One region of the Streptomyces sp. NPDC004561 genome, then DNA from elsewhere that is predicted to be linked to it. Evidence: riboswitches for the same ligand, from Rfam matches in the RefSeq annotation. Region 1 holds a riboswitch; each other region holds the start of a gene.

Evidence for each region. Region 1 has a riboswitch for cobalamin ahead of ACWEN3_RS26810 ((2Fe-2S) ferredoxin domain-containing protein). Riboswitches for the same ligand answer to the same signal wherever they lie in the genome.
Region 2: it holds a riboswitch for cobalamin, as region 1 does, so the genes downstream of both, ACWEN3_RS30735 (cobalamin biosynthesis protein) here and ACWEN3_RS26810 ((2Fe-2S) ferredoxin domain-containing protein) in region 1, are expected to answer to the same signal.
Region 3: it holds a riboswitch for cobalamin, as region 1 does, so the genes downstream of both, ACWEN3_RS04240 (ribonucleoside-diphosphate reductase subunit alpha) here and ACWEN3_RS26810 ((2Fe-2S) ferredoxin domain-containing protein) in region 1, are expected to answer to the same signal.

What each region holds. Positions count from the first base shown of each region.
Region 1 is NZ_JBSGDB010000233.1:8,993-11,240, forward strand. It holds gene ACWEN3_RS26800 (CbtA family protein) at 1-346, opposite strand, end outside; gene ACWEN3_RS26805 (CbtB domain-containing protein) at 369-590, opposite strand; cobalamin riboswitch at 626-768, opposite strand; gene ACWEN3_RS26810 ((2Fe-2S) ferredoxin domain-containing protein) at 903-1,301, opposite strand; cobalamin riboswitch at 1,363-1,483, opposite strand; gene ACWEN3_RS26815 (universal stress protein) at 1,725-2,248, shown strand, end outside.
Region 2 is NZ_JBSGDB010000297.1:3,219-5,466, reverse strand. It holds gene ACWEN3_RS30740 (cobyric acid synthase) at 1-434, opposite strand, end outside; gene ACWEN3_RS30735 (cobalamin biosynthesis protein) at 431-1,375, opposite strand; cobalamin riboswitch at 1,476-1,617, opposite strand; gene ACWEN3_RS30730 (hypothetical protein) at 1,770-1,997, opposite strand; gene ACWEN3_RS30725 (anion permease) at 2,035-2,248, opposite strand, start outside.
Region 3 is NZ_JBSGDB010000018.1:6,406-8,653, forward strand. It holds gene ACWEN3_RS04240 (ribonucleoside-diphosphate reductase subunit alpha) at 1-1,001, opposite strand, end outside; cobalamin riboswitch at 1,127-1,251, opposite strand; gene ACWEN3_RS04245 (GNAT family N-acetyltransferase) at 1,304-1,810, opposite strand; gene mctP (monocarboxylate uptake permease MctP) at 1,885-2,248, opposite strand, start outside.

The sequences.
Region 1 (2,248 bases):
ACGGCACGACGTACACGGCGAGCAGTGCGCAGCCCGACAGCAGCAGCGCCGTGGCGCGCGGGCCGAAGCGCCCCACCCGGCCGAGCGCGAAGCAGAAGGCGAGCGCCGCGATACCGCCGAACGCGACCCCGTAGACGAGGACGCCGGTGGCCAGGCCGGCGGTGGACTGCAGGGAGCGGGAGACGACTTCCATCTCGTGCTCGTGGGAGTGGGCCTCCTCGAAGCTGATCGCCTTGTCGACGCTCGGCTCTCCGAGGAGATAGGCCACGATCAGGGCGAGCCCGCCGGCCGCGAGGCCGGCGAGCATCCCCCGTACGAGAAGGTTCCGTACGGTTGCTGAGTTCATGGGCGTGCGCTGTCCCCTCGCGTCAGTGGCAGGGGAAGCCGAGCAGGTGGCGCGCGTCGTGCACCCACTCATGGACGTCCGTGCCGCTGAACACGGAGGTGGCGCCCTGTTCGGCGCCGACGAAGTACAGCAGGACCAGCATCAGGATGCCGAAGAAGACCGCCCAGGGAGCTATCGCCTTCAGCGGCAGCTTGGTGGGGAGGGCGGGGGTGGTGGCTGTCGGCCGGGCGACGGTCTGCGCCATGGCAGGACCTCCTCTGGGAGTTCGCGTCCCATCTCGGTGGTGCACAGGACGACGGCCACGGGTCTGACTCACGAGCACCCTCGGGTGCCCGCATACAGTGGCGCGACCGTGCCGGATTCCCACCGGCTTCCGTCTCGCCGTCGTCGATATCGGACAGACCGTACCGCGTGGCGCGCACGCGGCCAAGACGGCGTCCGCCCGGCGTGATCTTCCTCTCCCACCTGTCACGCAGACGTCCGCCCCTCCGCCCGGCGTCGCCAACATCGCCTGGAACGGGCGCCGTTCGCGCGACGCCGTGGAGGCCGCACGGGCTCAGGGGTCCGCGCGGCGCCGCGGAGGCGTGAAGGTGTAGAGGTCGAGGATGTCCGGCAGGGCGGCCACGCCCGGGCCGCCGGCCCGCACCCAGGCGGCGATGTCCTCGGTCGCGTCGGGATCGTTGACGAGTCCCAGCCAGACGGGCCGCGCACCGGCTGCCCGTCCCGCGGCGGACGGCTGTACGACGACGACGTTGGCCTGGTCGCACACGTCGAGGCAGTCGGAGACGCGCACCGGAACCTCCGCCCGCAGACGCGCGGTCTGCGCCGCGTGATCCACCCCGGTCACCTTGGGACTGCCGCAGCAGCAGTCCCGGCACACGACGACCCGGCACGGCACCGGACCGCTTTCGTCCGCCGTCCCGCCTGATGTCTCCTGCGCCGGCTTCTCGGGCATGCCACGCCCCTCCCCTCCCGGGGAGATCCGCCCCGGTGTTCGTCGAGGAGGCGACCGCGTGAGTCTCCTGGCTCCCGGATCGTCGCTCGCCCCGCCTTCCCGCCCGGGTCGGGGCGGTGGCCTGCCGGAACTCGCTGACCGGTCACAGTGGCGGGACCGCGCCGGATTCACACCGGCTTCCTCGGACCGCCGTCGCCTTATGTCGCCGATCATCATCCCATCACCGGCGCCCCACGCCCGCCCGCCTCCGGGAGAGGACGCCGGCGCACCTGGCGCAACGGCGTGGCAGCGGCCGTCAGAAGGGCGGCAAGACTTTGCGCGAGGGCTGTTCGAAGTCCCGGAACAGAGGTGAGATGGAAGCGGTTCCATGGAGGATCGCCGGCTGTGCAGCCTTCGGCCGGCGGGTGGAGAACGGTGAATGCGATGTCAGAGTCCAGACCGCCCTCAGCCGCCCGTGTCGTGGTGGGAGTCAGCGGGTCGCCGGGGAGCCTCCACGCGCTGGGCCGTGCCGCCGGCGAGGCACGGCGCCGGGGGGCCGAGCTCTGGCCTGTGCTGGCCTGGGAGCCGCCTGAGGGTGATCTCGCGGCCCGCAGGTTCCCGGCCGCGGCCGCCATGGTCGGGGAGTGGGAGCGGCTGGCCGAGGAGAGGCTCGCCCGGGCGCTGTGCGAGGTGTTCGGCGGCACGGATCCCGGGGTGCCGGGGCAGGCGCTCGTCGTACGGGGCACTCCCGGGCCGGCGCTGGTGCGGACCGCCGACCGGGACGACGACATCCTCGCGATCGGCGCCGGTCGGCGCGGCCGGCTGCACCGCGCCCTGTGGCCGTCGGTCGGCCGCTACTGCCTCGCGCACGCCGCCTGCCCCGTCCTCGTGGTGCCGCCGTCCCCGCTCCAGGCCGTGCTGGCGGCGGCCCACCGCCGCAACATCTGGCGGCTGCGGCTGGACACCGG
Region 2 (2,248 bases), on a different contig from region 1:
CGGCGCAGATTGATCTCCGCCGGGCTGCCCGCCCCCTCACAGATCACCGCGTCATACGTGCCCCGCAACTCGGCCAGGCAGTCCAGGACCGTGCCGAGCAGGCGCTGCTGCCGCCCGCCGTGGTACCCGCGCGCGCTCAGCTCGCCCACGGGCTTGCCGAGCAGCACCACCTGGCTGCTCTGCTCCCCGCCCGGCTTGAGCAGCACCGGGTTCATCAGCGCGGTCGGCTCGATCCGGCACGCCTGGGCCTGCATGGCCTGGGCCCGCCCGATCTCCGCCCCCTCGCGGGTCACGAAGGAGTTGAGGGACATGTTCTGCGCCTTGAACGGCGCGACCTTCACGCCCTGGCGCACCAGCCACCGGCAGATCCCGGCCGTCACGACGCTCTTGCCGGCGTCGGAGGTGGTGCCGGCGACGAGGAGACCACCGTTCACTTCACACGTCCCTTCACGAGTCGGCGCGCGGCGACGGTGACGCCGAGCGCGAGCAGGCCGACGCGGCGGGAGAGCCGTACGGCCCGGTCGACGTCGGTGGCCCTGACGGCCCGTCCGGTGGCGCCGTTCAGCACGGGGCGGTGTTCGACACGGCCGCCGTAGGACAGGGTTCCGCCGAGGCGCACGCCGAGGGCGCCCGCGAAGGAGGCTTCGACGGGCCCGGCGTTGGGGCTCGGGTGCCGTGCCGCGTCCGCCCGCCACGCCCGTACGGCGCCCCGCGGATCGGGACCGGCCAGGGCGGCGAGTACGGCGGTCAGCCTGGCCCCCGGCCAGCCGGCGAGGTCGTCGAGGCGGGCCGAGGCCCAGCCGTAGCGGCGGTGGCGGGGGGACCGGTGACCGACCATCGCGTCGAGGGTGTTGACGGCCCGGAACCCGAGCAGCCCCGGCACTCCGGCCACGGCGCCCCACACCAGGGCGCCCACCACGGCGTCGGAGGTGTTCTCGGCGACGGACTCGACCACGGCCCGGGCGATGCCGTCGGCGTCCAGGGCCTGCGGGTCCCGGCCGCACAGGTGGGGCAGCCGGGCCCGTGCCGCCTCGACGTCCCCGGCCTGAAGGGCCCGCCCGACGGTCCGCGCCTCCCGGGCGAGGGAGGTGCCGCCGACGACGGCCCAGGTGGCGGCCGCGGTCAGCGCGACCGTGACGGCGGGGGAGGGGCGTACGGAGCGTGCGGCGACCGCGCCGAGCGCGACGGCGCCACCGGCGCACACGACGGTGTGCAGGGCGCCCCAGCCGCGGTGGTCGTGCCACAACGCGCGTTCCACGGCAGCGGCCGCCCGCCCGAACACGGCGACCGGATGCCCGTGGCGGGGATCGCCGAGGAGCAGGTCACCGAGGAGGCCGGCGGCGGCGCCGTACGCGTATGTGCGATCGGCACCCATCGGCTCAGCCGGCCGTGGGCACAGGAGCGGTCCTGGTACTGGTCCTTCGGCAGCCGAGCATCACGACACGTGTCCTCACTCAGGGTGTCCACGCCCTGGTTCGACGAGATCCGGCGGTGAGAGTTCCTGGCTTCCGGGGTGTTCTTCCCCGGTGACAGTGGCGGGACCGCGCCGGATTCGCACCGGCTTCCTCTCCTGCCGCCGTAGATGGCCTGGGCAGTCCACCACGCGCCCGGAACGGCCGTCAACCTGCCGTTGACCTGCGAGGGGAGAGTGTGCCGATCCCCACACCGTGGGACTGCCGGATACGCGAGAGGCTCCCCTCCACACCAGGTGGAGGGGAGCCTCTCGGGGTTTTCCGGGGTGCCGGGTCAGCCTCGGCCCTGATCCTCGGTCAGGCCTTGACCACGATCAGGTAGAAGCCGTACGCCACCGCCGCCGCGCAGGCCGCGAAGCAGACGTAGGCGCCGGTGACGGCGAGGGCGGCGGAGTCGCCCTGGGCCGCGGCCTGCTCGCGCCGGGCCAGGCCCCTGATGCCGAGGGTGAACAGGGCCACCAGGCCCACGGTGGCCACGAGGCTGACGCCGAAGACGGAGCCGATGGCCGCCCAGTCGATCTTCATGGGGATGCTTCCTTAGTAACCGGAGGAGTGACCGGGGTCAGACGGTGGCGGCCGGGGGAACGGCGGGGGCCGGTTCGGCGGCCGGGGCGGCGATCGTGGCCGTCAGGTCGCCGGTGACCGTGCCCACCGGGGGCGGGGTCACCGCGGCGATGGCGGCGGTCACCACGCCGGCCGGCTCCGCGGTCTCGTCGACGGCGTTGACGTTGGTGTGGTCGATGACCTCGCGGCGGGACAGCTTCCAGATCGTGGCG
Region 3 (2,248 bases), on a different contig from region 1:
GCGAGGTTCAGGTTGTGCGTACGGCGGGCGTCCTCACCGGTGTTGTCCCGCAGCTCCAGGAACTCCTCGATGTCGGAGTGCCAGGTCTCCAGGTACACCGCGGCCGCGCCCTTGCGCCGGCCGCCCTGGTTCACGGCGGCGACCGAGGCGTCGAGGGTCTTCAGGAACGGCACGATGCCGTTGGAGTGCCCGTTGGTGCCCCGGATCAGCGAACCGCGGCTGCGGATGCGGGAGTACGACAGACCGATGCCGCCGGCGTGCTTGGAGAGGCGGGCGACCTGGTGGTAGCGGTCGTAGAGGGAGTCCAGCTCGTCCAGCGGGGAGTCCAGCAGGTAGCAGGACGACATCTGGGGGTGCCGGGTGCCGGAGTTGAAGAGCGTGGGGGAGGAGGGCAGGTAGTCGAGGCGGCTCATGAGCCCGTAGAGCGCGGCGACCTCGTCGACGGAGCGGACGGTGTCGTCCTCGGCCAGACCGGCGGCGACCCGCAGCATGAAGTGCTGGGGCGTCTCGACGACCCTGCGGGTGATCGGGTGCCGCAGCAGGTAGCGGCTGTGCAGGGTGCGCAGCCCGAAGTAGCCGAAGCGGTCGTCGGCGGCCGGGTCGATCAGCAGGTCCAGCCGCCCGGTGTGCAGCCGCACGAACTCGGCGGTCCGGTCGGCGATCAGGCCCTCCCGGTGGCCGACGGCCACGGACTCGGTGAACGACGTCACGCCCTGCGAGGCGGCCTCGGCGCGGATGGAGACGGTCAGCAGCCGGGCGGCCAACCGGGAGTAGGCGGGGTCCTCGGAGATGAGTCCCGCGGCGGCCTCCGTGGCCAGCTCGCGCAGCTCCGACTCGTCCGCGCGGGCGGACCGGCCGCGCAGCGCGGCGGCGGCGACCCGGCCGGGGTCGGCGTCGGGGAGGTCGGCGGTCAGCTCGGTCAGGGTCCGCAGCAGCGCGGCACCGGGTCCGTCGTTCTCCAGACCTGTGGCTGAAGCCGGTTCGGCTGGCGCGATGGTCACGTGGGGCTCTCCCTCGCTCGGCACGCGGGCCTGGCGGAGGGCAGAGGGCAGTCACGAGCGCACACGGCGTCGCGTCCACCGGCCCACTCCACGAGGCCCGGACGTCTCAGGGCACCCGGACCGGACGGCCGGGTGCGCTGCCGGCAGGTCCTCGGACTTGAACAGGCGTGCGGATGCACGCAAGTACACCGTTGCGGGACAGTTCCGGATTCGCACCGGATTCCCCTGCGGCGACAGCGAGCATGAGCATACATCTAGTGTCGGGCTGTCGTGTCACCCCCAGATGTTGTGTCGCTCCGGCTTCACAGCGTCAACTTGTAGGTGAGGAGCGTGATGTCGTCCAGGTGCGGCACGGGATTCCAGTCCCGCTCGGGAGTGCGAACGAAGCCGAGGCGTTCGTAGAGCCGATGGGCGGTGTGCATGGCGCGCCGGCTCGACAGGACGACGGAGACGCAGCCTTCCGTGGTGCGGGCGCGCTCGACGCAACCTCTGACGAGGGCCTCGCCGACGCCCTTCCCGCGCGCCCCGTGCCCGACGGCCAGGGCGCGGATCTCCGCCTCCCCGGGGCCCGCGATGTCGGCGACGGGGCCGCCGCCGGGGACGAAGGTGACGCCGCCGAGCGGTTCGCCGTCCCGGACCGCCACGAGCACCTCGGCCGCGGCGGCCCGCCGCGCGACGTCCCTCAGCACGGGCAGGTACTCGTCGTCCTCGCCGTAGTCGAGGAGGCCGTCGTCGAGGTAGGCCCGGGCGGTGATCTCACCGAGGGAGCCGTACTCGTCGGGTGTGGCGTGCCGGATCAGGAAGTCCATGGGACCGAGTCTGCTGGAGGAGTACGGCGACGGGCCGCCGGTTTTTCTCCGGCGGCCCGTCGTACGGCGGTGGTTCAGTGACCGGTGCCCGCGGTCGCGGGCGGAAGCTCCACCTGGACACCGGGGTCGCCCGCGTCCGCCGTGTAGTCGTCCGGCCTGGTCTCGTCGACGCCCTCGGGGGCCTTCAGGGCCTTCAGGACGAAGGTGAGGACCACGGTCACCACGACGTTGAGCACGAAGGCCGTGAGGCCGATGTAGCCGATCTCGCCGATGCCCGGGATCTCCTTCGCCGAACCACCGAAGTGCTTCTGGGTCGGCGAGGCGACGCCGTACGCGGCGACCGTGCCGTAGACCATGCCGACCGCCCAGCCGGCGAGCAGGGCCCAGCGGTGGAACCAGCGGGTGAACAGGCCGCCGACCAGGGCCGGGAAGGTCTGC